Linked DNA regions of Vallitalea longa. The protein of the gene in region 1 binds, or shares a complex with, the protein of each later gene. Links are inferred from orthologs where the notes say so. Each region holds a gene or a part of one and is shown on either strand. Other genes may lie near its edges.

The links.
Region 2: the proteins of uvrA (region 1) and mfd are in contact, whole or in part, in a crystal structure (PDB 4DFC), measured with the Escherichia coli proteins. The link is inferred for Vallitalea longa from one-to-one orthologs.

Annotation. Positions count from the first base shown.
Region 1 is NZ_BRLB01000009.1:150,820-167,044, forward strand. Bases 4,698-8,069 are described here. They hold uvrA (excinuclease ABC subunit UvrA), read left to right. Parts: upstream 4,698-5,037; coding sequence 5,038-7,869; downstream 7,870-8,069. Other genes in these bases: uvrB (excinuclease ABC subunit UvrB), read left to right, coding at 4,698-4,980. Also shown: QMG30_RS14765 (S41 family peptidase), read left to right, coding at 1-255; QMG30_RS14770 (PDZ domain-containing protein), read left to right, coding at 308-1,570; pyridoxal 5'-phosphate synthase lyase subunit PdxS, read right to left, coding at 1,674-2,546; more of uvrB, read left to right, coding at 2,998-4,697; QMG30_RS14790 (PHP domain-containing protein), read left to right, coding at 8,451-9,149; NADH-quinone oxidoreductase subunit NuoE, read left to right, coding at 9,614-10,093; QMG30_RS14800 ((2Fe-2S) ferredoxin domain-containing protein), read left to right, coding at 10,272-10,667; QMG30_RS14805 (NADH-quinone oxidoreductase subunit NuoF), read left to right, coding at 10,690-12,483; QMG30_RS14810 (NADH-dependent [FeFe] hydrogenase, group A6), read left to right, coding at 12,528-14,291; hpf (ribosome hibernation-promoting factor, HPF/YfiA family), read left to right, coding at 14,732-15,265; QMG30_RS14820 (hypothetical protein), read left to right, coding at 15,448-15,987; preprotein translocase subunit SecA, read left to right, coding at 16,023-16,225. UniProt on the Escherichia coli protein: The UvrABC repair system catalyzes the recognition and processing of DNA lesions. UvrA is an ATPase and a DNA-binding protein. A damage recognition complex composed of 2 UvrA and 2 UvrB subunits scans DNA for abnormalities.
Region 2 is NZ_BRLB01000010.1:39,704-56,639, forward strand. What follows is about bases 12,854-16,936. They hold mfd (transcription-repair coupling factor), read right to left. Parts: upstream 16,570-16,936; coding sequence 13,054-16,569; downstream 12,854-13,053. Other genes in these bases: QMG30_RS15200 (peptidylprolyl isomerase), read right to left, coding at 12,854-12,945; pth (aminoacyl-tRNA hydrolase), read right to left, coding at 16,709-16,936. Also shown: QMG30_RS15140 (ATP-dependent DNA helicase), read right to left, coding at 1-183; QMG30_RS15145 (YaiI/YqxD family protein), read left to right, coding at 414-863; ATP-dependent zinc metalloprotease FtsH, read right to left, coding at 939-2,855; hpt (hypoxanthine phosphoribosyltransferase), read right to left, coding at 2,913-3,437; tRNA lysidine(34) synthetase TilS, read right to left, coding at 3,449-4,816; spoIIE (stage II sporulation protein E), read right to left, coding at 5,170-7,545; QMG30_RS15170 (FtsB family cell division protein), read right to left, coding at 7,779-8,072; spore cortex biosynthesis protein YabQ, read right to left, coding at 8,112-8,600; sporulation protein YabP, read right to left, coding at 8,608-8,889; QMG30_RS15180 (RNA-binding S4 domain-containing protein), read right to left, coding at 9,055-9,294; QMG30_RS15185 (HU family DNA-binding protein), read right to left, coding at 9,449-9,727; mazG (nucleoside triphosphate pyrophosphohydrolase), read right to left, coding at 9,805-10,632; spoVT (stage V sporulation protein T), read right to left, coding at 11,025-11,576; more of QMG30_RS15200, read right to left, coding at 11,794-12,853. UniProt on the Escherichia coli protein: Couples transcription and DNA repair by recognizing RNA polymerase (RNAP) stalled at DNA lesions. Mediates ATP-dependent release of RNAP and its truncated transcript from the DNA, and recruitment of nucleotide excision repair machinery to the damaged site.

The DNA.
Region 1 (16,225 bases):
GTTGGAACAACTACATTTGGTAAAGGATTAGTTCAAAGGGTATTCCCACTAGAAGATGGTTCAGCTATTAAAGTAACAATTGCCAAATATTATACACCTAATGGTAATTATATTCATGGTAAGGGAATAGAACCTGACGTGGAAATAGATATTCCAGAAGAATTGAAGAAGAAGTTGGTAATTGAAAGGGAACAAGATACACAATTTAATAAAGCAGTTGAAGTTATGAAAGAAAAAATAACAAAAGAAAAATAAACTACTAAAGAAATAAATAAGTGAATTTAATGGTATAAATAGGGGAGCATATATGAATCCATTGTTAGAAATAATCCATATTACTTTATTATCTATTTCAAGAGCTTTGTTCAATTTTTCATTCATATTAGTAATATGGATATTGTATATATTGATTAAAAAATATAAAAGTGTTAACATATATAATTTTGATAATTCCAAAACCGTTATAAATGCACTTGTGGAATCAATTCTTCAGGGAATAATTATTGGGATAATTGGTAGTCTGATAATAGCAGTTATCGGGCTTCCAATTAATTTAACTTATTATCTGATATTTTTATTACCTCTTGCTCTGATATTATCATTAATAAATATAAGATATTTATGTTTTTCATATGCAGCATCTGTTATGGGAGTTCTTTCATTAATATTCAGAGGGCAGATAATATTTGGAATAACACTTCCTAATATTAATATAAATATTAGTGGATTATTAGCTTTGGTAGGTATCTTACATCTAATGGAAGGCATATTGATTTTTTTTGTTGGAGCTGATGACCCTATTCCAATAATTGCTAAGAAAGACGGAAAGATTGTATTAGGTCATCTCATGCAGAAATATTGGCCTTTACCCATAGCAATGCTTGTTTTGTCAAAAGGGGGAATATCAGGTTCAGAAATTGTTCAGATGCCTGATTGGTGGCCGTTATTGAAAGATATACCAAAAGATGTCATTACATATTTTTATGGATTAGTACCTTTTGTTGGAGCTTTGGGTTATAGTAGTATTACATATTGTGAAGAACCAAAAAAAAGGAGTAAAAAGACAGCAGTAAGATTGATGATTTACAGTATACTGCTGATAATATTATCAATTTATTCAGTGGGTAGTCTATTCCTACAAATAGTGGGTACGATACTTATGGCAGGTATACATGAAGGTATGATTCTATATGAGCAATATATAGAAAGTAAAAAAGAACCTATTTATACCATACCTAAAAAAGGTGTAAGGATAATGGGCATTACTCCAGAAGGTGCTGCATCACAAATGGGTATGCAAATAGGAGATATAATAACTAAAATCAATGGTATCAATGTACTTAACACCCGTCAATTCAGAGCAATTTTGAAAAATAGCTTTACATTCCTATGGATAGAAGTGCTACATATAAATGGTGATATGGAAACTTATGAATTTAAAGCATATCCAGATGGTATTACCGATCTGAAAGTAAGGTTGATGCCAGAGAATCCAAGAATAATATATAGACATGAAAGTGTGCAGAAAATAGGATTGTTCCATATAATAAAAAATAAATTAAGAAAATGATATTATATGCTTTGCAAAATAAAAGATAGAATGACCTATTTTTATTTATGCAAAGCATTTTAATATAAAAACAAATTCTAAGTATATTCAACTAATGTTGGTTTCATCTGCCAGCTAACCTTTCTTCTTCTTTTAAAAACTCAACTGCGATTCCGCTCATTGGTTTTCCTAAATCTTCGGAAAGCTCTGCTAACATTTCAGGATTGTTAAAATTAGCTACAGCACCAACAATGGATTTAGCTCTTTTTTCAGGATTACCTGATTTGAATATTCCCGATCCAACAAAAACACCGTCACATCCTAATTGCATCATTAATGCAGCATCAGATGGCGTAGCTATTCCTCCTGCTGCAAAATTTATCACTGGAAGTCTTCCATTCTCATGTACATATTTCAATAGATTGTAAGGTGCTCCAATTTCTTTTGATGCATTCATGAGTTCACCTTTATTTAATGATACTATTTTTTTGATTTCTGATGTCATTGTACGCATATGCTTAACTGCTTCAATAACATCTCCAGTACCTGCCTCTCCTTTTGTTCTGATCATGGATGCTCCTTCGCCGATTCTTCTTAACGCTTCACCTAGATTTCTTGCTCCACAAACAAAAGGAATTTTGAATTTCTCTTTATCAATATGATAGATATTATCTGCTGGTGACAAAACTTCACTCTCATCAACATAATCAATATCTAGAGCCTCAAGAATCTGAGCTTCTACAAAATGACCTATTCTTACCTTCGCCATTACAGGTATCGAAACAGCTTTTTTTATGCCTCTAATCATTTTAGGATCTGACATTCTTGCAATTGAGCCATCACGTCTTATATCAGCTGGTACTCTTTCTAAAGCCATAACTGCACATGCTCCGGCTTTTTCAGCAATAACAGCTTGTTCGGGAGTTGTTACATCCATAATAACTCCACCTTTTAACATTTGATTTAGATTTATAACTGATTCATTATTTCTATTCATAATAAAATCCTCCTAATTAATTATATTTGCACACTTAATAAGCTAGCTGAAAAATACTAACTTAAGTTTTAATTTTAGAACTTGTTAAAAATCTTTCTAGAGCTCCATAAAAATATTGGTAGTAAATATCATTGCAACGATTACTATACTAACAATATATTATAAAACTGTATGTTTTAAAATGTACAGTTTGCCATTATTTAACATGGTCAGTTAATATGAGATGGATAATATTTGCACAAACATATGTTTGCATTTTTTTATTAATGTGATATAATAGTTAAGACTAAAAATAATGACTAGTAGATACATAGATGAAATGGATTTTATTAAATAGATAAAACTGTAATTATTTTTGTATTATTTCTAGGAACAATCATAAGAAGATTGAATTTATTATCTAAGCTATTTTGATAATATGTAACGTATATAAAGAAAAAGAGGTGATAATATGTCTAAATTCGAGATCCATTCTAAATTTCAACCTACAGGAGATCAGCCCAATGCAATAAAAAAATTGGCTGGTGGTTTCAAGAGAGGTAAGAAATTCGAGACTTTACTAGGAGTTACAGGTTCAGGAAAAACATTTACCATGGCACATATTATTAAGGAATTAAAAAAGCCTACATTAATTATGGCACACAATAAAACTTTAGCCGCTCAATTGTATAGTGAATTTAAAGAATTTTTTCCTAATAATGCTGTAGAGTATTTTGTTAGTTATTATGATTATTATCAACCAGAAGCATATGTCCCTCATACAGATACATTTATAGAAAAAGATTCATCAATCAATGAAGAAATAGATAAATTAAGGCACTCTGCTACAGCGTCTCTTGCAGAAAGAGATGATGTTATAATTGTGGCAAGTGTTTCATGTATATATGGTCTTGGAAGTCCTATAGATTACAAGAATATGGTTCTTTCATTAAGACCGGGAATGATAAAAGATAGAGATGAGATATTAAAAAAATTAGTTGATATTCAATATATGAGAAATGATATGAACTTTGTCAGAGGTACTTTTAGAGTGAGAGGCGATGTGATAGAAATATTTCCAGCAGCTTCAACTGATAGGGCAGTAAGAGTAGAATTATTCGGTGATGAAATAGATAGGATAACAGAGATAAATGTAATTACTGGAGAAATACTGGGGTATATGGAACATATAGCTATATTTCCTGCGTCACACTATGTAATTGAAACAGATAAAATAGAAAAGTCCATAAGGTCTATAGAAGAAGAGAAAATTCAAGTAGTTAAATCTTTTAGGGAAAAGGATAAATTACTAGAAGCTCAGAGAATAGCCCAGAGAACTAATTACGATGTTGAAATGATTAGAGAAACTGGTTTTTGTTCAGGTATAGAGAATTATTCAAGGCACTTGACTGGATTACCACCAGGAGCACCACCACATACCTTAATTGATTATTTCCCTGACGATTTTTTATTGATTATAGATGAGTCGCATATGACTGTTCCACAGGTAAGAGGTATGTATGCAGGTGACCAATCCAGGAAATCCACATTGGTTGAATATGGTTTTAGATTACCTTCAGCTAAAGATAACAGACCATTGAATTTCAATGAATTTGAAAGAAAATTAAATCAGGTACTATTTGTTTCTGCAACACCAGGACCATATGAAAACGACCATAAACAATTGATGGCTGAACAAATTATTAGACCGACAGGTCTATTGGATCCTAAAATTGAAGTGAAACCAGTAAAAGGACAGATAGATGACCTTATATCCAATGTCCAAAAAGAAGTGGAAAATAAAAATAAAATATTAATAACTACATTAACTAAAAGAATGGCGGAAGATCTAACGGATTACATGAAAGAATCTGGCATACGTGTTAGATATCTACATTCAGATATTGATACTTTAGAAAGAATTGAGATAGTACGAGATCTTAGAATGGATGTATTTGATGTTCTTGTAGGTATAAATCTACTTAGAGAAGGATTAGATATACCTGAAATAACTTTAGTGGCGATACTTGATGCAGACAAAGAGGGATTTTTGCGTTCAGAGACTGCTCTAATTCAAACAGTAGGACGTGCTGCAAGGAATGTAGAGGGAAGAGTTATTATGTATGCAGATATTATTACAGATAGTATGAATAGAGCAATTACAGAAACCAACAGAAGAAGAGATATACAGAAAAAGTATAATGAAGAGCATAATATTACTCCTACAACTATAAGCAAACCTGTTAGAGATATAATTAGTATCACTCAAGTAGCAGAATCAGAAGCGACATATGAATTAAATAAAGATCCGGAATCTATGAGTAGAGAAGAGTTGGAGAAAAAGATTTTGAAGTGTTCAAAAGAAATGAAACAAGCTGCTATGGACTTGCAATTTGAAAGAGCAGCTCAATTAAGAGATGAATTATATGAACTAAAAAAACAGTTAGATGCTTGATATGAGGTATTAATTGATGATGTAATAAATTACTAGAATTAAATAAGAGGTGGTCCTATGGGAAAAGATACGATTGTAATAAAAGGTGCAAGAGAACATAATCTGAAAAATATTGATTTAACCATTCCAAGAGATAAATTTGTTGTATTTACTGGACTCAGTGGTTCAGGTAAATCTTCTTTAGCATTTGATACGATATATGCTGAAGGACAGAGAAGATATGTGGAATCATTGTCTGCTTATGCCAGACAGTTTTTAGGGCAAATGGAAAAACCAGATGTTGATAGTATAGAAGGACTATCCCCTGCAATATCTATAGATCAAAAAACGACTAGTAGAAATCCACGTTCAACAGTAGGAACAGTAACAGAGATATATGATTATCTAAGGTTATTATATGCAAGAGTCGGTATACCACATTGTCCCAAATGTGGAAAAGAAATAAACAGACAGACTGTTGACCAAATGGTAGATATAATAATGAAATTAGAAGAAAGAACCAAAATAATGGTAATGGCTCCTGTAGTAAGAGGAAGGAAAGGGCAACATATCAAATTACTGGAACAGGCTAAAAAGAGCGGTTATGTCCGTGCCAAGATAGATGGAAATATGTATGAGCTATCTGAAGAAATAGTCTTAGATAAAAATAAAAAACATACTATTGAAATTGTAATTGATAGATTGATAATTAGAGAAGGTATAGAGAAAAGGCTAACAGACTCTATTGAAACTGTTATGAAATTGACTGGTGGATTATTAGTGATAGATGTTGTTGAAGGTAAATCTATGTCATTTAGTCAGAATTTTTCATGTCCTGACTGTAATATAAGTATAGATGAAATAGAGCCTAGGTTATTTTCATTTAATAATCCTTTCGGAGCTTGTCCAGAATGTCATGGTCTAGGATTCAAAATGAAATTCGATCCTGAACTGATTATCCCTAACACAAAGTTAAGTATAATTGAAGGAGCTATAGTTATTCCAGGTTGGGCTTCGGCTTCTAATGAAGATAGTCATGTAAGAAGAATGTTCGAGGCATTAGGTAAAAAATATAAATTCAATATAACAACACCTTATGAAAAATATCCACAGGAAATCAAAGATATAATTATGTATGGAACTAAAGGTGAAAAATTTATTGTCAAGTATAAATCAGATAAAGGCATGGGACAATATGAAACAGTATTTGAAGGTCTTGTTACGAGCTTACAGCGTAGATACAGAGAAACAACATCTGATTATATGAAACAGGAATATGAATCTTTTATGACGAATACACCATGTAATGCATGTGATGGAGCAAGATTAAATCCTATTGCTTTAGCTGTTACACTGGGAGGTAAAAACATATCACAGGTTACAGAGATGTCAATAAGAGATATTAAAGCTTTTTTTGATAATATTCAGTTAACCAAAAGACAGCTTATTATCGGTGAACAAATATTAAAAGAAGTAAATGCAAGAATAGGTTTTTTAGTAAATGTAGGTTTAGACTATTTATCTTTATCTCGTTCGGCTGGTACTTTGTCAGGTGGGGAAGCTCAGAGAATAAGATTGGCTACACAGATTGGTTCTGGATTAGTTGGAGTCGTGTACATACTAGATGAACCTAGTATAGGACTTCATCAAAGAGATAATGAAAAATTGCTTAAGACACTAAAAAGATTAAAAAATCTTGGAAATACCTTAATAGTAGTTGAGCATGATGAAGAGACTATGTTTGAAGCTGATTATATTGTTGATATTGGGCCAAGAGCTGGAGAACATGGTGGAGAGGTTGTTGCAGAAGGTACTGCTAAACAAATCATGAAGGCGAAAAACTCTATAACAGGTGCATATCTTAGTGGAAGAAAGAAAGTAGAGATACCGGATACAAGAAGAGAAACTAATGGAAAATGGATTAATATAAAAGGTGCTGCTCAAAATAATCTTAAGGATATAGATATAGATATACCACTTGGAATTTTTACATGTGTGACAGGAGTATCAGGTTCTGGAAAAAGTTCTTTTGTAAATGAAATATTATATAAAAGACTTGCTAGAGATCTTAACAGATCAAAAATAAAACCAGGCAGACACATGAATATGTTAGGGCTAGAATATTTAGATAAAGTCATAGCCATAGATCAATCACCTATCGGTAGGACACCAAGATCAAACCCTGCTACATACACAGGAGTATTTGATCATATTAGAGATATATTTGCCAGTACAGCAGAAGCTAAAATGAGAGGATATCAAAAAGGTAGATTCTCATTTAATGTGAAAGGTGGACGTTGTGAAGCATGTAGAGGTGATGGTATCATAAAAATAGAAATGCACTTTTTACCAGATGTCTATGTACCATGTGAAGTGTGTCATGGCAAAAGATATAATAGAGAAACATTAGAGGTTAAATATAAAGGTAAAAACATATCAGAAGTATTGAACATGACAGTTGAAGAAGCATTGAAATTCTTTGAAAACATTCCTAGAATTCAGAAAAAACTTCAGACATTATATGATGTGGGTCTATCGTATGTAAAATTGGGACAGCCATCTACAACACTTTCAGGGGGAGAAGCTCAGAGAGTGAAATTAGCTACGGAATTAAGTAAAAGAAGTACAGGAAAAACAATGTATATATTAGATGAACCAACGACAGGATTACATTTTGAAGATGTCAATAAACTAATTACCATATTACAACGTCTAGTAGATGCAGGTAATTCAGTAATTGTAATCGAACATAACTTGGATGTAATTAAAACAGCAGATTATATTATTGATATGGGACCTGAAGGTGGAGATAAAGGTGGAATCGTTATAGCAAAAGGTACACCTGAAGAGGTTGCAGAAAATGAAAAGTCATATACAGGACAATTTTTAACTAAAGTATTTGAAAAGTAATTAATAATATCACTTATAATATATAAGTATATCACTATATATTATAAGTGCTTTTTTAATCTTATAGGGAATCACTACTTTTTAAGCATATGAAATAGGAGCGTTTTCATATGTGCTAAGGAAAATTTCCTGACGGACAAATCCGTTTTGCAGAACAAGGCATAGTCTCTTTTGTTTAGAAATAAAAATTCACTCATAATAATTTTTCTTGAGATTTCCATAGCACATACTTTATTAAATGAAGTATGCATTAAAATACCTATATAATAAATTTATTTTCAAAATAAATATTTCACAATATATTAATAAAAAAAAGAAAAAAAAATAATTCCTTAAGATAAAAAATAATACATCAGCTAATAGAAAAATTATACAATTATTGGTATTAATTTACTTATTATATTATGTTTTTTTGTTGAAAAACTTGATTTTCATGGTATAATAAAAGTGTTATAGAAAACAAATAAAAGAGATATAGTTTCTTTACTTTTAATACTATTTTTGTTATAATAACTCCGATATGTGTATGTTATAATTGATAAAATATTAACAAAATTATAATTATTATATGGAGCGGTTTTATGAAATTATACTATGATTTCCATATTCATACAGCTCTTTCACCTTGTGGTGATGATAGCATGACACCTAATAATATCGTAAATATGGCATTAATTAATGAGCTAGATGCTATTGCCATAACGGACCATAATACTGCTGAGAATCTTGAGGCAGTTATGAAAGTAGCGAGAGGTAAAGATATTATTGTTATTCCAGGTATTGAAATTGAGACAAAAGAAGAAATACACGTTATTGGTTTATTTCCAAACTTACAAAGTGTATACAATGTTCAAAACATTATATATAGTAAGTTGCCTTATATTAAAAATAAACCTAATGTAGTTGGTAATCAATATGTCCTGAATGAGAATGATGATATAATGAAGGAATTAGATAGATTCCTATTGATATCAACATTATTATCATTAAATGAAGTAATAAAATTAATTAAGGACAATAATGGTATAGCAGTTCCCGCTCATATTGATAGGCCTAGCTATAGTATTTTATCTAACTTAGGATTCATCCCAGACGACTTGAATACTTCTATACTTGAAATTTCTAGATTTTCTAACTTAGATGTTTATAAGAAACAGTACAAAGACTATCAGATTATACAATCTTCAGACGCCCACGAGTTGGGGTATATTGGCATTACTAAAAATTATTTAGAAGTTAAAGAAAAAAATATTGAATCAATATTTAACATATTTAATTAATAAAGATGATCAGTAATTGTAGATTAAAAAATTGTTAAAAATATTTATTTTACTTAATAAAAAAATAAGTTAATAAATATACATTTATCAATTTTTTTAACTCATAAAATAGTTTGATTTATATCATTAAATCAATGAATATTGAAATTAGCAGGTATTTAAATGTTATTAATTAAACACATTATCGCATATTTAAACATGGAAAAATTATATAACTTTATTTATTAAGTTTTATTACTCGTATACTTTATTAAATAAAGCTGATTGATTGAAACATTTAATTATATTAACTTATATTTAGATAATCGGATGTAAAATATGTAGAAAAAAAAAGATTAATATAATATAACACCAGAAAATGGTAAAAATGTAGATTTTCGTGTTAAATATATAACTTTGGTTTATAATTAATAAATTACTATAATTTGTTAATCATTTACATTATATAATAAGGAGGTAAGCAAATGGCAGCTAACACAGCATTAACAGATGAAAAGTTCCAGGAATTGGAGCAGTATATTGATGCAATGCCAACTACAAAAGGTGAACTAATACGTGTATTACACAAGGCACAAGGAATTTTTGGATACTTACCAAAAGAAGTTCAAAAATTTGTAGGGAAAAAATTAAAAATTTCAACAGCAAAAGTTTATGGAGTAGTTACTTTCTATTCTTACTTTACAATGACACCAAAAGGTGAACATAACATTTCAGTATGTATGGGTACAGCTTGTTATGTTAGAGGTGCTGAAGATGTTCTTAATGAAATCAAAAAAGAAATAAAAATTGATGTTGGAGAAACAACAGAAGATGGCAAATTTTCCCTTCAATCACTCCGTTGTGTAGGGGCTTGCGGACTTGCTCCAGTTGTTATGGTTGGCGATAAAGTCTATGGTCGTGTAACTCCAGATATGATCAAAGATATTCTTGCAGAATACAAATAAGTGTAATCCTATATAAGTTGAATGAAATTGATTGAATATTAAGTAAATTCAACTTGTTAGCCAAATAAATATATTGAACAAAAGTATAGTTATGAGATTATATATAATTCTTAATAGGTATAAACACTTGATTTTATTTTGAAGATTCTAGTTCAATGTATATAAAGGAGGAAAAATAATGGCAAAAATCAAATCATTTGAAGAGCTAAAAAAAATCAAAGAAAAAGTTCAGTCAAATGTAGAATTAAGAGAAAAAGGCGAAAATATTGATAAATTAGTACAAGTTAAAGTTGCTATGGCAACATGTGGTATAGCTTCAGGTGCTAGAGAAGTTATGAACTTCATAATTGATGATTTGGCAAAACAAGGAATCAAGAATGTAGTTGTAACTCAAACTGGTTGTATGGGATATTGTTATGCTGAACCAACAATAGAAGTTACTATGCCTAATAGTGAACCAGTGGTATATGGTAATGTAACAATAGATAGAGCAAAAGAGGTTATTGAAAAACATATTAAAAATGGCGAGTTAATTGATGGAATAATCCCTGTAACTCATAAAACTATTGAATAAAAAAAGTTAGGAGGCTCAAAAGATGTCTAACTATAAAATGCATATATTAGTTTGCGGAGGTACAGGATGTAAATCTGCGAATTCTGATAAAATAGTTGATAATCTAAACGAACAGTTAAAAATCAACAATATGGACCAAGAGGTTAAGGTACTGAAAACAGGTTGTTTCGGTTTCTGTGAAAAAGGTCCAGTTGTAAAAATTGAACCAGATAATACATTTTATGTTCAAGTACAACCAGAAGATGCTGAAGAAATTGTAAAAGAGCATATTGTAAAAGGTAGAAAAGTAGAAAGATTATTATACGAAGATCCTGAAACAGAAGAAAAAGTTAGTAATTCCAAGCATATGGATTTCTATAAAAAACAAATGCGTATTGCACTTAGAAACTGTGGTTTCATAGATCCAAGTAATATTGAAGAATACATTGCACGTGATGGATATCATGCATTAGGAAAAGTATTAACTGAAATGACTCCAAAAGAAGTTATTAATGTAGTTAAGGAATCTGGACTTAGAGGCCGTGGAGGCGGAGGATTCCCAACAGGATTAAAGTGGGAATTTGCTAGTAGATATGAAGCAGATCAAAAATATGTAGTATGTAATGCCGATGAGGGAGACCCAGGTGCATTTATGGACCGTTCTATCCTTGAAGGAGACCCACATAGTATTGTAGAAGCTATGTCAATCTGTGGTTATTCTATTGGAGCTACAAAAGGTAAAGTATATATTCGTGCAGAGTACCCACTAGCAATCAAACGTCTTCAGAAAGCTATTGATGATGCAAGAGAAGCAGGATTGTTAGGTACTGATATCATGGGTACTGGTTTTGAATTTGATATAGAACTTACATATGGTGCAGGAGCATTCGTATGTGGGGAAGAGACAGCACTTATCCATTCTATGGAAGGTCTACGTGGAGAACCAACTACTAAGCCACCATTCCCAGCGGAATCAGGATATTGGGGCAAGCCTACTAATGTTAATAACGTAGAAACATTTGCTAATATTCCAGTTATTATATTAAAAGGTGCAAATTGGTTCAATAAAATAGGTACAGAAAAATCAAAAGGAACAAAAGTATTTGCCTTAGCAGGTAAAATCAATAATGTTGGACTTATCGAAGTTCCTATGGGAACAACACTTAGAGAAGTTATCTATGATATCGGTGGAGGAATCAAGAACGGAAAGAAATTCAAAGCTGTTCAAACAGGTGGTCCTTCAGGTGGTTGCTTAACAGAAAAAGACTTAGATACACCTATAGATTTTGATAACTTAATTGCAAAAGGATCTATGATGGGTTCTGGTGGTATGATTGTTATGGACGAAGATAACTGTATGCCAGCAGTAGCTAAATTCTATCTAGAATTCACAGAAGAAGAATCTTGTGGTAAATGTACACCTTGTCGTATTGGAACTAAACGTCTAGCTGAACTATTAGAATTAATTACTACAGGAAAAGGTACAATGGAGCACTTAGACGAGCTTAAGAGATTAAGTCGTGTAATTAAAGATACAGCTCTTTGTGGCTTAGGTCAAACAGCACCTAACCCAGTATTATCTACATTGGATATATTCTGGGATGAATATGTAGCTCACGTTAAAGATAAAACATGTCCAGCAGGTAACTGTAAGAAATTATTGAAATATTATATTCAAGAAGATAAATGTATTGGTTGTACTGCATGCTCAAGAGTCTGTCCAGCTAATGCTATTTCAGGTACTGTTAAACATCCACATACTATCGACCAAGAAAAATGTATCAAATGTGGTGCTTGTATGGATAAATGTAAATTCGGAGCAATTATTAAGAAATAATAAAAGTGAATACTTTATATAATCTAGAAAAGGAGTGTAACCTAATGTCAGAGGTAAAAATTACTATTGATGGTAAAGAAGTACATGTGCCAAAAGGTAGTACTATATTAGATGCTGCTAAAAAGTTAGGCATTGATATTCCAACATTATGTCATTTAGATTTGCATGATACAAAAATGGTTAATAAAACAGCTTCATGTCGTATCTGTGTTGTAGAAGTTGAGGGAAGAAGAAATCTAGCTCCTTCATGTGCTACACCAGCAGTTGATGGTATGGTTGTTAGAACAAATACAATCAGAGTTCTAGAAGCAAGAAAAACAGTATTAGAGTTATTATTATCAGACCATCCAAAAGATTGTTTGACTTGTGCTAAATCAGGTCAATGCGAATTACAAGACCTAGCAGAAAAATTTGGAGTTAGAGAAATAAGAGTAACAGGTGACTCTCAATCAACATATAAACTAGACCATTCTCCAGCTATAATAAGAGATATGGATAAATGTATTATGTGTAGAAGATGTGAAACAATGTGTAATGAAGTTCAAACTGTTGGTGCATTATCCGGAATTAACAGAGGATTTGATGCAGTTGTATCTCCAGCATTCGAATCACCATTGTCAGAAACTGTATGTACTCATTGTGGACAATGTGTTGCAGTCTGTCCAGTAGGTGCATTAACAGAAAACGACCATACTTGGAAAGTTGTAGAAGCATTAGCTGATCCAGATAAATTTGTAGTAGTTCAAACAGCTCCAGCTGTAAGAGTTGCTATTGGTGAAGAATTCGGTCAAGAACCAGGTACAATTGTTACAGGTCAAATGGTAACTGCATTAAAATCTTTAGGATTCAATCGTGTATTTGATACAGATTTTGCAGCTGACTTAACAATTATGGAAGAAGGAACAGAATTATTAGGAAGACTCAATAGATTCTTGGCAGGAGATAAAGACGTACCATTACCAATATTAACATCATGTTGTCCTGCTTGGGTTAACTTTATTGAAAGTCAATTCCCAGAATTGATTGATATTCCATCATCAGCTAAATCACCTCAACAAATGTTTGGTGCAGTAGCAAAATCATTCTTAGCAGAAAAGATGAATATACCTAGAGAGAAAATGGTTGTAGTATCAGTTATGCCTTGTTTAGCTAAGAAATTTGAAGCAGCTAGAGATGAATTTAAAGTTGATGGAAATCCAGATGTAGATATTTCTATTTCAACAAGAGAATTAGCTCATTTAATTAAGAGAGCTAACCTTAACTTAATGGAATTAGAAGAATCAGAATTCGACAATCCATTAGGAGAATCAACAGGTGCTGCTGTTATCTTCGGTTCTACAGGTGGAGTAATTGAAGCTGCTACAAGAACAGCTTACGAAATTCACACTGGTAAATCATTAGAAAAAGTTGATTTTGAAGAATTAAGAGGATTTGACGGTGTCAGAGTTGCATCAGTTCAAATGGATGACTTTACATTGAATATTGGTATTGCTCATGGTTTAGGTAATGCTAGAAAATTATTAGAAGAAATTGAAAGCGGTAATCCTAGAAACTTACATGCTATTGAAATTATGGCATGTCCAGGTGGATGTATCGGTGGTGGAGGTCAACCTTATCATCACGGTAACTCGGATATTCTTAAGAAACGTATGGCTGCTATCTATGAAGTTGATAGTAATAAAGCTATAAGAAAATCACATGAAAATCCATCAATTACTGCTTTATACGAACAATATCTAGGAGAACCAATGAGTGAGTTATCTCATAAATTACTTCACACTCATTATTTTGTAAAAGATAGAGTTTAATACTGATTATAAAAAATGGTTTCTGATTGTGCAGGAGCCATTTTTTGTTACATATTTTTCCTTATGCTTATAATATCTAATATTAAGTTTTCATGTATATAAAATAATTTTATGAAGTTATAATGAATTGTCAGATAATTGCTTGTTTACATAAAATATTACTGTTGATAAGTATCCACATTTTTCAGCTAAAAATTGATACTAAATTTGGTTATTCACAGAGTTATGCACATTATCCACAGAAATTATGGCTTTTATAAAATAAAATGAGATAATTATCCACATGAAAAAGCATAAATCTATTTTATTTAGCAGAAAATTACGAATTACAATAAATAAAAATTAATATACTAAAAAAGGATTTATTAATTGAATATCGAATATAATAATATAGACTATAATATTTAAAAGTCTATGACATATTGGAAGGAGTTGGTAGTATGCGCTACATCATAAGTGGAAAAAACATAGAAATTACCAAAGCATTAAGGGAAGCAACTATCGATAAGTTGAGTAAGATGGATAAATATTTTACTCCGGATAATGAAGCTCAGATAACAATGAGTGTTCAAAAACTAAGACATATCATAGAGGTGACGATTCCAATAAAAGGTAGTATTATCAGAGCAGAAGAGTCAGCCGAAAATATGTATACTGCTATAGATAAAGTAGTTGATGTATTAGAAAGACAACTTCTAAAACATAAAAACAAATTGATCTCAAGGCATCATGGAACAACATTCAAGAAAGATTTTGTAAATGAGACTATAGAAGAAGAAGTAGATGATAAGAAGATTGAGATAGTAAGGACCAAAAGATTTGCAATGAAGCCAATGGATGTTGAGGAAGCTTGCTTACAAATGGATTTATTGGGACATGACTTTTTTGTATTCATGAACGGTGATACAGATGAAGTCAATGTGGTATATAAAAGAAAAAATGGTGCGTATGGTTTAATTGAACCAACACTTTAATAAAAAAATGGAACCCTAGGGTTCCATTTTTAATGTCAATATTTAGAAATATGATATAAAAATTAATTTAATGTGAACAGTAATAGGTAGAAGTTGAATTATCTATAGATTAGTGGTAAAATATTGAGAGTCTATAAGTTACATTGAAATAAATCAAATATATATTATTAGGAGGTCCAACTATGGGTAAGTTATGTAGGAAATATATAACCATTTCTGGTATTTTATTGATATATGCTATTTGTCTACCATCAGCATTTGTTTCACATGCTAATATTATTCAAGTACAAAACAATTTCACTTTACCCATACGTACCACTGGACAATGGAAGTTGGAGCAAGTTTTAGGTCAGAGCGTAATTAAGCAATTAGAGAACAAGATGGATAAGCAAATCAATAATAAAGAAAAATTAATCCATCTATATGAATTAATACAAAATTATTTAAGTAATAAAGTTGAAAATCATAGATTTATATGTATGAATCATGATAATACATATAATCCTATTAGAATAGATAATGATTATAAATTTGATCTTGATACAGGAGAGATTTATAATAATACCAATCAGATAGTGACAACAGTTTATGTGTATGATAATGTTTCTTTAGAAAAATATTTTAAAGATAACTATAAATTGTGTAGGAATGGTAATTATATTAAATATAAGGTAAAATTAAACAAAATGAATGATAAGGATAACCCGATTTTAAATATATGATTATAATATAAATTAAATTCGGAAGGTGAAGATAGATGAAAATTTTAGAAAAGATATTTGGAAATCATAGCGATAAAGAAATCAAAAGAATAATGCCCCTTGTAAGTCAAATAGAAGCTCTTGAACCAGAAATGGAAAAACTGACAGACGACCAGTTGACTAACAAAACTAATGAATTCAAAGAAAGATTAAAAAATGGAGAAACTTTAGACGATATATTAGTAGAAGCATATGCAGT
Region 2 (16,936 bases), on another replicon or contig:
TTTCACAGTTATTTCTGACTCATACTTCTCATATTCTTTACTGAATTTTTTTTGTATCTTCTGGTGTGCTTTTATACCATCAACTGCTCTTGCTGATGTTAGGAAAACCGATTTTATGTCACCAGACCGTAAAACAAATTCTATTAGCTCTCTTACGGAAATACTTAATTTATTAGAATCCATGTCATTACCTCATTTAATTACCTTATCGTAAAATTCATAAAATTAACTAAATCTAATGCATCTATATTATAGCAAACAATCTTATATTATTGTATAATAATATTATCTCATCTACCAAATTTAATTATTTTACATAAATACTAATATTTTCTGTTACAAATTGAGATATAATATTATTATAAAAACTTTGATGAACTATTGTTTTAATTAAGGAGAGGTTTATTATTAAGATACTTGTTGATGGGGACGCTTGTCCTGTAAAAAATATCATCATAAAAATCGCTAAAGAGTATAACATACCTGTAGACATTTTTATTGATTCATCCCATATATATGAGAACGACTATTGTAATATTATAGTTATTGGTAAAGGAAAAGATGCTGTAGATTTTGCGTTAATCAATAGAACAAACAAAAACGATATTATTATTACTGGAGACTATGGTGTAGCAACTATGGCACTAAGTAAAGAAGCATCAGCTATCCATCCTAATGGTTTCATATATACAAACGATAATATTAATAGATTATTAATGGAAAGGCATATATCTGGGCAAGCTAGAAGGTCCAAAAAACGTTATGCTAAAATGAAAAAAAGAAGTATAGACCATGATATGAAATTCGAGTATAATTTTCGCAAATTAATCCTATCTGAATCAGTAAATGATATTAATATTTAATTATATCAATCTACAAGGCTAGGTAAATATTGCAAGATAAAAAAAGATGGCGCATTGCCATCTTTTTTTATTATCTTATTCATTATTTTCGTTTTCATTATTTTCATTATTTGTATTATCCAATAATGGTTTTTCAACAGGTCCCACTACTACTTTATCAATATCACGTTTATCTGTTTTCTTATATTCTTTATCAAATAAACCAGCGAATTCTTCACCAGATATTTTTTCTTTTTCAAATAGTAAGTTTACTGTTTTATGCATAACTTCTAGATTTTCATTTAATAACCTTATAGCTTCGTTATAAGCATTATCAACGATTTTCTTGATTTCGCTATCAATCAATCCTGCAATGTTTTCTCCATAATTTCTTGTATGACCCCAGTCTCGTCCAATAAATACTTCATCACTATCGTTTCCAAACTGAATAGGTCCTATTACATCACTCATACCGAACTTGACTACCATATTTCTAGCTGTCTGAGTAACTTTCTGTAAATCACTATAGGCACCAGTAGTAATATCATCAAATATTATTTGTTCAGCAGCTCTACCACCTAAAGAAACAATTATGTCTTGTTCCATTTCTTTTTTACTTTGATAAGTATCATCTGTCTCAGGTAATGGCATAGTATATCCACCAGCATAACCTGTAGGTATTATTGAAATACTGTGAACAGGGCTTACAAGAGGTAATACATGGAATAATATAGCATGACCAGCCTCGTGATATGCTGTAATTTTCTTTTCTCTTTCCGTCAGTATCTTGCTCTTCTTCTCTGTACCTACACCAATTTTAATAAATGCCTTTTGTATATCTTCTTGTTCAATAACCTTTTTGCTTGCTCTTGCAGCATATATTGATGCTTCATTCAATAAGTTTTCAAGATCAGCACCAGTAAATCCTACTGTAGTTTTAGCAATAACATTAAGGTTAACATTATCAGATAAAGGTTTTCCCTTTGCATGTACTTTCAATATTTCTTCACGGCCTTTGACATCAGGTCGTCCAACCACAACTTTTCTGTCAAATCTACCTGGACGTAATAATGCAGGGTCTAATATATCTGCTCTATTAGTTGCAGCTATAACGATAACTCCTTCATTAACTCCAAATCCATCCATTTCAACAAGTAATTGGTTAAGAGTCTGCTCTCTTTCATCATGGCCTCCGCCAAGTCCTGCACCTCTTTTTCTACCGACAGCATCAATTTCATCAATAAAAACTATACATGGTGCATTCTTTTTTGCTTGATCGAATAAATCTCTTACCCTAGAAGCACCTACACCAACAAACATTTCTACGAAATCAGAACCTGAAATACTGAAGAATGGTACTCCAGCCTCACCTGCAACAGCTTTTGCAAGTAATGTTTTACCTGTTCCCGGAGGTCCTACCAATAGAACTCCTTTTGGTATTCTAGCACCAAGTTCTACGAACTTACGCGGACTCTTGAGAAATTCTACTACCTCTTCCAATTCTTCTTTTTCTTCTTCAAGTCCAGCAACATTTTTGAATGTAACCTTTTTATTTTCGTCCACTACCATTTTAGCTTTACTTTTACCAAAAGACATGACACGGTTTCCACCACCGCCGCCTTGTGCTTGATTCATAATGAAGATCAGTAAAAAAATCACTGGAATAAGAATTATAAGTGATGGAAGTATTTGTATAAACCAGCTTGGCCTTACAATATCTTTGACAATATATTCTATTCCGTATTCATCTATTTTTTCCTCGAATCTGGAAGTATTAGTAATTGGAAAACTTTTATACTCAGCATTTTCAAAATAAACTGTAACTATACCAGTAGGTATTTCCGCATTCTGCTTAATTTCGATTCTGACAACATCATCAATCTGTTTCATAAAATCTTGATATCCGTAGTCACCTTTCATATTATCCCATTTGTTGTTTGATACGACAACTGCGATAAGTAATACTAAAAGTAAAAGCGCATAAAAACTAAATCCTTTTATATTTTTTTTCATGTGCTTGCCTCCTTTCCTATCTTAAAAATATTCATATTTCTGTTTTTGAAATCAATATTAACTATCCATTGTACCGATATATGGTAGATTACGGTATCTTTGCATATAATCAAGTCCATAACCTAAAACAAATTTATCAGGTATTTCAAATCCTTTGTAATCAACTTGTACATCGATCACTCTTCTATCTGGCTTATCTAACAATGTACATACTCTTATACTGTTTGGTTTCCTATCTTTTAGAATATGTACCAAATAACTTAGTGTCCTACCTGAATCTATAATGTCTTCAACGATTATTAATTCTTTTCCTTCAACTGATTCATCAAGATCTTTTACTATTTTTACTACCCCACTGCTTGATACTTCATTTCCATAGCTTGAAAGAGCCATAAAGTCCATTGTAACAGGAATATCTTGTATCTGTTTTGATAAATCAACCATAAACATTACTCCGCCCTTTAAAACGCAAATCAAGTGAACTTCCTTACCTTTGTAGTCCTCAGATATTTGTTTACCTAATTCTTTGATTCTTGCGTTTAATTCATCGGCAGATATTAATGTTTTTATATTATGCATCATAATATCCTCCTCTAATAGTATCTTACTTCTAATATTTTTTTGGTTGAAGCAGAAATTTTATATTCTTCGTTTATTCTATAACCGATGATCCAAATAATATCATGTCCATCAGCTAATAGAGGGATTTCATTTCGTTTTTCTAATGGGATTTTACAATCTATGAAATATTTTTTTAATTTTTTAGCTCCATTAATCCCTTTTATAGCGATTACATCTCCACTCTGCCTACTTCTAACCTTCAAATTATCTTTTATTTTATCATAATCAAACCATTTCGTATATAAATTTTTAGGAATATTATAATTTTTGTTTTCAATAATTCGAAAATCTAAATGTTTATTTAATTCTTTTATATAGATTTTTGATAAATCTCCTATAATATATTCAAACTCATCTATTTTATTTTTTCCCAATTTGGTTATTATGATACTGTCATAAGTTCTTTTTGCTGTTAATCCTTTTGGTAAATTTATTCTTTTGCTGACCTGTTTACCTCCTAACTTAATTATTTCTTCGATATGTTTAAATTCAATATCTTTTAATGAACTCATTTCACCAATTATGTGTCTGACTAATCGTCTTTTTATAACAATATCCAACTGTAGAAATTTATCTAAGTCAATAATAAACTCATTATTTAATTTTTTTACTGTTTGTTGTTTCTCTTTCAAAACAATCTTATCTATATAATCATCTTCACTTCTTACTAGATTAGCAGTATTAACCAAATTAGTAATGAAGTTTTGATTAAAATTATTTTCAATGTAAGGAATTACTGTATGACGAATCTTATTTCTCGTATAGATCTCCATTTCATTAGTATAATCATCTCTGTATATAATATTATTAGTAATACAATAATTTTCTATTTCTTTTCTAGTACATTCTATCAACGGCCTAATAATATTATCTCTAACTGGTCTAATTCCACCAATGCCTTTGATACCAGTTCCTCTTAGCATATTTATAATTATAGTTTCCGCATTATCATTGATATGGTGCGCAAGTGCTACCTTAGTGCCTCCAAATTCTGATACTGCTTCACTAAAGACTTGATATCTTACTTTTCTACCCATTTCTTCTTCTGATAGTTTATTTTCTTTAGCTAACTTTTTAACATTAAAATAATACACATGACATTTAATGCCTCTTTCATCACAAAAATCTTTGACGAATTGGGCATCATCATCTGCATCTTTCCCTCTTATACCATGTTGAACGTGAACAACATTCAAATCTATATTCAACTTATTCTTAAAATCATTCAGTAAATGTAATAGACATATGGAATCAGCTCCACCAGATACACCAATAATAATATTATCGTCTTTATCTATCATATTAAACTTAGATATAGTGCCTAATACCTTATCTACCATATAATTTTACATCCTTCTTATTTTCTTTAGTCATAAATAAGTGACTCTTTTAATATACTAGACTTATGGAAATAAATCAATAGTCAAGTTAAATCTTCGTTACGAAACATATTAATATTAACAGTTTGTTAATACCTTATAAACAAATCATTCATTTTTGAGTTTATGAGATGACTTATCATATCTCCACTAAGGATTATATGAATATTAATGCTATAATTTTTTCAATTAGCGCAAACAAAATAGCGGAGAAAAACCTACTTTATTTTATTCTCCGCTATAATTATACCATATTAACGACTTATTGCCATTATGATTTTATGTAATAATTTTATTTAATAATGTTTTAAACACTATCCTGCCTTCTCCCAGATTCTCATCACCAGAACTGTCATATCATCTTTTAATTTGCCCCCTGTCTTTTCTCTTGCAGATTCTAATATATAGTCTGCCATATCTTGAGGATTTCTACTATCCAATTTATGTAGTGAATCCTCAACCCACTTTTCTTTATCTATCTCTTCATCTTCACTATCAAGGATACCATCTGTAACCATTATAATCATATCGCCATTATTTAACCTTTTAGTAGTTGATTCACTTTCAACATCATTTAACATCCCTAATGGAAGTGACGTCGATTTTACAACTTCTACTTTGTTTCCTGTTTTAATAAATGACGATGCAGCCCCAATCTTAACAAATTCACACATACCTGTATATCTATCAACCAAAGTCATATCCAATGTAGAAAAAGTTTGTTCACTGGATTTTAGTACAAGTATGGAGTTAATCATTTTAATTGCCGTTTCTCCATCAAAACCAGCCTCTAATAGCTGTTCCAACAATTCAATAGCAGATTTGCTTTCTTTAAAGGCCTTTAGCCCTGTACCCATTCCATCAGAAAGAGCCACAATATCCTGCCCTTTGGGTAGATTCAAAAAGGTATAGCTGTCACCTGATACATCTGTATAGTCTTTACTGACTCTAGCAACACCTTTAGCGATTCTATAAACCTCACTTTCTATAAATTTCACTTCACAGTATTTACTCTCGTTAATATATTTGCACCCTTCCACTAATCTCATTTTTTTCTTGGTGAATTTATTAATTACGGGAGTAATATCTTTCATACACCTTGTTTTTTTCCCACTGTATTTTATTTTCATACTGACTTCCATTCTTTGATTTGGAGCTTTATAAACCACCACATTCTTAACAGTAATATTATCTTTCTTTAATTCCTCTGAAATTTTTGTTTCTAAATCCGTGTTGAATTCAATATTTTTATATAAATTATTACCTAACTTGTCGATTATATCAGATACAGAATAAAACTGCTGGGAAATCAGTTGTCTATTTTCTGCAATTTTATTTTCCCAAGTTAGATTTATCTTATAGAGCTCAAATAACCTATTCGTTGTTGTTATGAATTCCTTAGGTTTTATACATTTCTTAATAAACACATCAGGAATATCCTCTTCGGTTATATGATTTTTGTTTTCTACAGCGGAAAAAATACTAAACACCGTTCTATATGTATCATAGAATTCTTTTTGCCAACACATCTTACACATACTACAGTCCTTACATACTTTTTCCGCTACATCATCTAAGAGCTTATTCACCTCCTCGGTTGTTAGATTGCCTCTCCTTTCAGATATATGTTCAAAAGTTTTACCTACATTCTGGAACGAATTAGAAAAACTATTTAATTTTTCACTAATGATACCTTGGACTTTATCTATGTATTTATCTTCTTCAATAGATGTTTTTTTCATTGAGTATATTTGTTCTTTTTCATTTGGCAATATTGCAAATATACCCACACTAACTATTAATGCTTTTACTATCTGAAAATCTAGGTTTAGTGGTGATATGAAGTACCATAAGCCAATAGTTCCTAAAGAGAAACCTATAATACTACCAACTTTACCTAATTCTCTAAACAAGGCAGATAATATTCCTACCATACCAAATATACCTATAATCTCAGCATCATATCTGCCCATTAGAACTAAAACTATTCCAGATATAACACCAATGATTGCACCTGTTCCGATACCATGTCTATATCCCAGAATCAGAACAACTGAAAATATCCATATTTCAATAAAACCTAATCCTAATATAGTAATATCTGCAATTCCAGCAACTGCTGTACCCATTATTATGGCTTCACTTATTAATATTTCATTAGTCGCTTTTTTATTCTCTTCGTCATCAAATAGATATTTGAGTCCACGACCATATATTAGTACTAATGAAAATATAAAGGCACCTTCTAATAATGCTATCAAAATGTTATTTGCTACATTATGTTGTATGATTCCAGCAGTGATCGTTATAATCAAACAGCTGGTTGCAGCTATCACCCCCTCATGGATAAGCGATAGTTTCTTACCTTTAATATCTAGTATGGAATTTATTGATACTATAAGTATCATAATTAGTGCATATTTTAATGCATCTATTATTGGCATCGCAGTAAACAATCCTATTATTACAGATAAGAACATCCATATTCTACTTTTCTTATCTGTATATACAGCTGCGAAATATGCCACAGCCATAGGATTCATATTATTATAGATGGCTGCTCTCCCCATCATGAAACCCACTACATACAAAAATATCAACTTCAATATTTTAAATCCTTGTTTCTGTAATATTTCTTTCTTTTGTATCAGCATTTGGGTTTGTCCTATAGTAGTATTAGTTTTCCCCATATACTATCCTCCCCTTTGCAAAAAATTGTTTATTTCCCTTGGTGAGAACTAATTATATATTACGAGATTTAAATTGTTTGTCATAACTTGTATCCAAAATAAAAAAAGTTTTAGACAAATTTTCTCATTAATAAGTTAATTATCGAATGGAGGTATAGCTAATGTTTTCAACGAGAATAAAAAGTAGAACTTTCCTATTTAATAAAAAAAGTTGTTTCCCTTAAGAAACAACCTTAATCTTCATCTTCATTAACGAATATAATCTCATCAGGCTTAACTAGTCCAAATTTCTCCCGTCCTAATTGTTCGATATATTCATCTGATTTTATGTATTCTTGTTCTTTTAACAAATCAATATGTTTTTCTTGTTCTGCTTCTATTTGCTCTTCTAAACTTGATTCTTGTTTTTCTAAACCGATATTCTTAACATATAATGATGATACCTTAATGCCAACAACTGTAGTTAATAATATCAACACTAATGTAGCAAATAATATAGCTTTTGTTTTTTTCTTTTTTCTTCTCAAGTACACTATCATTCCTTTCCATAGCAATTAGTAAATGATCTATTTCTTTTTAAATATGATTTTAATCTCTTTAGTAATCTTCTTATATTTTATTATCAACCATTTTCCCATTTTTTTCAAGAGTTTATATATTTTTCTGACTATAAAAAAAATAGGCGTTAATAATAATTTAATTGGCTTAATTATTAACTTGAACAAAAATTTAATTATGTTAGCTATGAAAGAATAGATTTTTATAAATACCTTTATAACGAGCTTTGAGATGAGAAAAAAGTAAAATATGAGTCCTAGAAACACACCTATGCATAAAAACCCTCTTAATGTACCATTATTGTTTTTGAATATATCAATAAAGATAATTATGCTACCGAAGAGCCAGAATATTAAGTCCTGTATATTTATAAGCCATTTAGGATGCTTAATTATTCTTCTGAAGACTCTTAATAGATCATATACAAACCCTAGAAAAAGCCCATTTAGTATTGACATTAAGAAACTGATTGCTTGAGCACTTACTAAACTATTCATATCTCACCTAACCAAATAATTTTGACATAAATGAACCTTTTGATCCGTACCTAGCACCATCATTATATTCTAAACTTTCTATCTGCCCATCTAGCTCAAGTTCTTCTTTTTCTAAGTTCAATCTATTAACGTGTAATTCTGCTCCTTTAATTGTAAGTGTACCCATTTCAGTTTCAACCATGACGATATCTGTATCGAAAGATATAACATCTGAAACTCCAGTTATTGATACTCTTTCTCTATCATTGATAACTAACCTGTGATTCATGTTAATATGCTTTTCTTCCATTTTGACACCCTCCTCTTAATGTGTATTATATAATTCATTATATTAACTTATAAGAGGATTTATTCTAATCTGTTAAATTTTATGGGACGACTAAAAAACAAAAAAGGCTGTTTGAATACATTTGGAATCATAATGATACTAACAATGTACTAAACAACCTATGGTCTATAAATATTTGAACATATCTTTTGCTTCATCTTTTTTAACTGTTTCTTTTACTATCAAAACTTCTACTTTAACTGCCTTATTACCGAATTGAATCTCTATTATATCACCAACAGATACTTTTGCACCTGCTTTCGCCACTTTATCATTAATCTTGATTCTACCACCATCACATGCTTCATTGGCTACTGTTCTTCTTTTAATTAATCTTGATACTTTAAGATATTTATCTAATCTCATAATATCACCTACCTTAAGCTATATTTGAAAATTATAAAGACCAAAGAGACTACGCCTCATATTAGATTTCAAGGAAAAGGGAAAGTAGATCTTTCCTTTTCAACAAAAAAATCTGCACTATCAAGTGCAGATTTTTAGAATTCAATGGTATTAACTAACGACCATTCACAGCATCTTTTAAAGCTTTTCCAGCTTTAAATCTTGGTGCTTTTGAAGCTGCTATTTGCATAGGTTCACCAGTTTGTGGGTTTCTACCTTCTCTTGCTGCTCTTTCAGTAACATCAAAAGTACCAAATCCAACTAATTGAATTTTACCCCCATTGCTTAATTCGTTTGAAACTACATCGATAAATGATTTTAAAGCTTTCTCTGCATCTTTTTTACTTAATTCAGTTTGTTCTGCCATAGCCGTAACTAATTCAGCTTTGTTCATAATAACTCCTCCTCTACTTTAATATTATATTATTTTGAACAAAGGCGCATATATGCGCTGCTAAGAAAATCTTAGCTTTATAAACAATCGTCTAAACGATTATTCTTATTGTTCTTTTTAAGCTGCTCCCATAACTTGTCCAATTCAGTCATTGTTATGTCGTTCATGCTTAAACCTTTTTGTTTTACAAGGTTTTCTATTCCCTCAAATCTATTTATAAACTTTTCTGTAGCATTTGTCAAGGAAAATTCAGTATTTAATTTTAAAAACCTTGAAATATTAACCATCGAAAACAGCAAATCACCATATTCTTCCATAATATTACATTTATTTCCATTATTCATGGCTTCTTCCAATTCAGCTAATTCCTCATGAATCTTAGCTGTTACTTGGTTGATTTCTGTAAAATCAAACCCAGCTTCTTTTGCTTTTTTTTGAACTTTTGTCGCTCTCATTAATGCAGGAAGTGCTTTTGGAATTCTTCTCATATCTTCTGTATAGGAAATATGATTTTTCTCAACTTTTTTAATTTCATTCCAATTAGCAGTAACTTCTTCAGTTGATTCTACTTTCATACCTTTAAATACATGAGGATGTCTTCTAACAAGTTTCTCACATATTCCATTAATAACTTCATCCAGATTAAAAGTATCGTTATCCTCAGCTATTTTTGAATGGAATACCACTTGAAGCAACATATCACCTAATTCTTCTTTAAGGTTCTCCATATCATTATTGTCTATAGCTTCTAGGACTTCATATACTTCTTCTAACGTACCATTTCTAAGACTTTCATGTGTTTGAACTTTATCCCATGGACATCCGTTTTCACTTCTTAATATGCTAATGATGTTTTTGAGATCTTCAAATGAATAATTTTTTTTATTTTTGTAGTCTTTTGTCATACAATCATTCCAATCAGATAATATATTACAAATTATATCATATTATATTTTAGTTATAAATAAATATTTTTCAATTTTTTTTATAATTAGTTTGATATTATCAGTTTTTTTTATTTTTTATAGGCCTATATCTTAATTAATAGATTGAATTTACTATTAAAACTAAATACTAATTATTGAAAACACATTATTTTTTAATAAAGTAAAATATATATAAATTCATAGATAATTTGTTTTTAGGTATATATTCTTTTTCAGATAGTAAATTATGCCTATGTAAAAGATATGGTTTTATAATGAATCCTTTACAGAGAATTTCATAAATACAAGTTACTTTTACTATTTATGTAAAATTAAATAAGACTGAGTTATTTTTTAACCCAGCCTATTTTTTATTGTTCCATTTGTTTTCCTAAAAATCCTGCTGCAGAATGAGCTAATTTTGTTTCAACTTCACCCATTTTTATTTTGTTGTCTTTACTTAAGAATATAACAGCTCCTATAGCATCACCTTCAGATATAATTGGTGTTATAACTTCAGCGATATATTCTTCATTTTCGCCATCATATAAAATGTCAATAAATTTCTTCTCATCTTTGTTAGCCAATATTGTTTCTCTTTCTGTTATTGCCTCTTCTAGCTCTTTGCTTATTTGTTTCTCTAAAAACTCTCTTTTGGATCCACCAGAAACAGCTATCACTTGATCTTTATCAGATATACATATAGTATGTCCAGTTGTTTGTGCTAAAGCTTCTGCATACTGTTTCGCAAATGTTCCAAGTTCACCTATAGGGGAATACTTTTTAAGTATTATTTCTCCATCTTTATCAGTAAATATCTCTAAGGGGTCTCCTTCTCTTATTCTTAATGTTCTTCTTATTTCTTTTGGTATAACTACCCTACCTAGATCATCTATTCTTCTTACAATACCTGTTGCCTTCAAATTATTACCTCCTTTAGATAGTCATCACAAAGCTGTCAATAATAGTATGCAACAATTTAACTATAATATTCATAATTTGACAGTTTTAAACTAAAGACCATATACCAATTTATTGAAATAAAGTTAATTTTTATATCAGCTTTGTTGATGTTTAATAATTAATAAAAAAGAACTAAGATTATCTCTTAGTTCTTATTATTAGATATTAACATTTATTTCATTCAATCTTTTTGTCACCTATTGGATTTTCATTAATATTACCGAAAATATCCATCTTAGCCCATAATTCTTCATTCAAGTCGACAACTACATTATTTTCCCATTCATTATATATTTTATTAAATGCATCATTTTTCAATTGTTCTTTGTACCGTTCTTTTAGTTGATTTTCATAATTACTAAATTCAATTTCAAATTGTTCAATTTCTTCTTTCGTAGGAGATATTTTTTCTAAGATCTTGAATATATGATATCCATAATCACTTTGTATTATTTGACTTATGTCTCCAGGTTCTAAATCTTTTAGACTATGGAATTTTTCGTCTAACAACCTTAGTGGAAGAATATATTCCCCATCTTGTTCTTTAGAATTTTCATCCTGTGAATATTGTTTTACTAACTTTATATAATTTTCTCCTGAAACTGCTTTATCATATACCTCATTAGCCTGTTCTTCAGCTTTTTCTTCAATATCTGGAGATATAAGTATATATTCGTCATCGTCGTTTTTTTCATGTGTTTTTATCAATATATGCCTAACTCTAATATTTATAAGTAATTCTTCTAAGTCACTAGATCTCAAAGCTACATATTCTTGATTTTCCAATAGCTTATTCTCTAATTCTTCATCTTTCGGAATATAATCTTTAGTCATTTCAAAAGTTACTTTATTAGCTATCCTATACTCAATAAATGAGTTTAAAATACTCTCTTTGGTTAAACTATAACTTTCTATATCTGCTTCATCTAAATCATTATAATATTTCAGTGCTTGAGACTCTATTTCCTTTTTTTCATCTTCAGTAATTGCTATATCCATATCATTAGCTTTTTCTACTAATATCTTAGTACGGATAATATTATCTAATACTCCTAACTTAGCAACATCTTCAGCTTTCTTCCCTCCACTAAAATCATTATGATCCCAGACATCTTCTCCACCTAATTCTTCAAACTCCATTTTAACCTGTAATAAATACGGCATTACCTCATCAGTCTTAATGTCTATATCATCAATTGTAATTAATGTTTCATTATCTTTGTTGACATCAAGTTGTTCCCCTTTTGATTTATTAACACTACAACCCACTAAGAAGATGCACATGAAAAGCAGAATAAATTTACTTATATAACCATAAGTGCTTTCCATTTATCTCTCTCCTAACATAGAAACCATTGATAACATCCAAAATTTTTATATCTCATATGTTATTTAGCGTTTCCTAAATTATATGTCTAATTCCATTATAGAGTAAACCTAAGCATCCTTCAAATCTTTTATGTCTTGTAACACATTCTTAATATGTCTGAAAAATTGTTTTTTGTCGACTCTATTTATTTTATAAGTAAAATATGGAGCTTTATTAATTGTGAAAAACAACTGATTCCTATATTTATTTAACATCTCAGGAATCTTGTCTGGATTGATTTTAGCATCTTTTTTAGCTTCAAACTTGATATTATCTCCCTTTTGCTCAATGTTCACTATATCCGCTTTATTAGCTATAGCTTTGATATAAGCGATATCCAAGAGATTTATAACCGATTTTGGTAAGTCTCCATATCTATCTTCAAGTTCTTCTTGGACATCATAATAGTCTTTTTCGTTCTCAATACTTGCAATCTTCTTATATGCACCAAGTTTTCGTATTTCATCTTTTATATAAGTAGACGGTATGAATGCATCGACATTCAATTCTACCGAAGTTTCAAAATTTTCTTCGACTTTTTCATTACTCACTTCATGAATTGCTTCCTCTAACAATTTACAATACAAGTCATAACCTACAGATTCCATATGCCCATGTTGTCTTGCCCCCAAGAGATTACCTGCTCCTCTGATTTCAAGGTCTCTCATGGCTATCTTGAATCCCGAACCAAATTCAGTGAATTCTTTTATTGCCTGTAATCTTTTTTCAGCTGTTTCCTGTAATATTTTATCTTTTTTGTACAGTAAATAGGCATAAGCAACTCTATTAGATCTTCCAACTCTACCTCTTAACTGATATAATTGAGATAAGCCCAATCTATCTGCATCTTGAATTATTATAGTATTGGTATTTTGAATATCAAGACCTGTTTCAATGATAGTTGTACAGACAAGTATATCAATATCACCATTGATATACTCGAACATGATATTTTCAAGTTCTCTCTCATTCATCTGTCCATGAGCAAAAGCCACATTAGCTTCTGGTACCATTTTACTAATCCAGTCAGCAACCTCGTCTATTTTTTTTACTCTATTGTATACATAATATATTTGGCCACCTCTTGAAAGTTCTCTATAAATAGCATCTTTAATAAGCTCATCATTATGTTCGAGTACATATGTCTGAATAGGATGTCTTTCTTCAGGCGGCTCTTCAAGCACACTCATATCCCTTATACCGATTAAACTCATATGTAGAGTTCTTGGTATAGGGGTAGCTGTTAAAGTCAATACATCTATATCCTGTTTTACCTTTTTTATTTTCTCTTTATGTGATACACCGAATCTCTGTTCCTCATCAATAATCAATAATCCTAAATTTTTGAAAACTACATCTTTTGATATTAATCTATGTGTCCCTATCAGTATATCAACTAGTCCTTTTTTAGTATCTTCAATTATTTTCTTTTGCTCTTTTTGACTTTTGAACCTAGACAACATCTCAACCCTTACAGGAAAATCTTTCATCCGTTGTAAGAAATTATTATAATGTTGTTGAGCCAATATTGTCGTTGGTACTAGATAAGCTACCTGTTTATCATCTTGCACTGACTTAAATGCAGCCCTTATAGCTACTTCGGTCTTACCGTAACCTACATCTCCGCATATTAGTCTATCCATGATTTTTTTACTTTCCATATCGGTTTTTGTTTCTTCTATCGCTATCAATTGATCATCGGTTTCTTCATATGGAAACATTTCTTCAAATTCTTTTTGCCATACTGTATCTCCAGAAAATTCGTATCCCTGTTTTGCTTGTCTTTTAGCATATAATTCCACCAGGTCTTTTGCTAAATCTTCAACAATACCTTTAACACGGTTTTTTGTCTTTTTCCATTCATTCGTACCTAATTTATTTAGTTTTGGTTTTTTACCTTCCGAACCTATATATTTTTGAATAACATCCAATTGGCTTGTTGATATATACAAATTACCTTCGTCTCTGTAAGATATTTTAATATAATCTTTACTGACACCATCGATCTCAATTTTTTCTGTTCCTCTGAATATCCCTATTCCATAGTTTTCATGTACAACATAATCTCCTATTTTCAATTCTGTGAAGCTCTCTATTTTACTTCCTTTGAATTTTTTCTTTTTCGTCTTTTTCCTTTTCTTACTCTTACCTACTAAATCAGTTTCGGAAATTATAACGAATTTGATTAACGGATATTCAAATCCTTTGTGAAGGCTTCCATAGCTAACAGCAACTTTGCCTTTTGGAATTTCAGCATCGAGTTTGGATAAATAGAAAGCATCGATTCCTCTATCTTTTAATTCATATGATAATCTTTCTGCTCGAGTTTTTGAACCCGTAATAAGGAGTGTTCTATATCTATTATTGCTCCAATATTTCAAGTCTTTCTCTAGAATCTCCATACTTTTATGGTATGGATTTATAGATTTTACAGAAAAATTTACGTTATATTTATAATTGAATCTATCTGTTTTCTGCTGTAAAGTGCTAAGTAGAACGCATGTGTAATCTTCGATTTTGTATAGCAAATCATCTATCGTTCTAAGAATCTCAGTTTGCCCCTTCAACAAATAGCCTTTTTCAAACCTGTTAATTATACTTTCATTAAATTCCTTTTTGGTACTTTCCCATTTTTCATTTATCCTTGTTGGTTCATCAATATATATTAACGTATTTCTAGAAAAATACTCTAAAAAAGAAACCGTATCTTCATAAAAATATTCGATATAACCTTCTATACCGTTAAATGTTTTTTGATTGTTTATTTTGTCTATTAAAACATCAACACTATCTTTCAATCTTTCTATTTCTTCTGTTTTATCATTTGCTTTAAATGATTTTATTAATGTATCTCTATCTTGTTTTATGTTCTTTATTGCTTTTTGTATTCTTTCTTTGTTGACTATAACTTCTCGTGCGGGATATATTTCGATTGAATCAATTTTACTAATAGATCTTTGACTTTCAATATTCATCATTCTTATGGAATCAATTTCTTCATCCCATAATTCTATTCTGTAAGCATTTTTATCCGTTGGTGGATAAATATCAATAATTCCACCTCTTATAGCGAATTGCCCTTTACTTTCAACTTGAGAGACTCTTTCGTATCCCATAAACATCAATTTCTCACTCATGGAAGTTAGGTTAATCGTATCTCCAACTTTTTTATTGATTATGCTATCTTCAAATACAGATTTGCTGATTAATTTATCCATTAAAGCTTCTATGGATAATATTACTGTATATTCACTGCTATCATATAATTTCTTGATTACATTTATACGTTGTTCAATAATGTCATTGCTATGTACATCAGCACTATAGAATATTACATCTTTAGCTGGATACAAAAATACATTATCATCATTGAAGAACTTCATATCTTCATATACTTCTCTTGCCCTTAATTCGTTATACGTAATTATCAATTTATTTCTGTTTTCACCTAAAGCATGCATTAGGTGACATTTTTCTGAATCTATAGCTCCAGTTAAATATATTGGAGATATTTTTTTATTGATTTTTTCCAGGGCATCATTAAAAGCCTCTAATTCTCTTAAAGGTTGTACTAGTGTTTTCAATTTATCACATCCAAATTTCCTATTTTAACGAATGTACAAAAGTAATATATTATATTATATACCATTTATTATATATTATATCTAGGGAAATTTAAACAATTATCTATTATACACTTCTATGGTCTAATATATATTAATGTCATTCTTCACATTCTTTTTTAATTTTCACATTGTATACATTCATTGCGTTATCTATACCTTTTGTTACTATATCTTCAATCGCATCACTAGCTCTTTTTATTTCTTCTATCATCTGTTTTATGTCTTTATCGTTAAATTTACTGAGTACATGATCTTTCAAATCCCAATTGGCACATTTATCTCCTACACCTACTCTTACTCTTGCAAAACCATTAGTACCCAGATG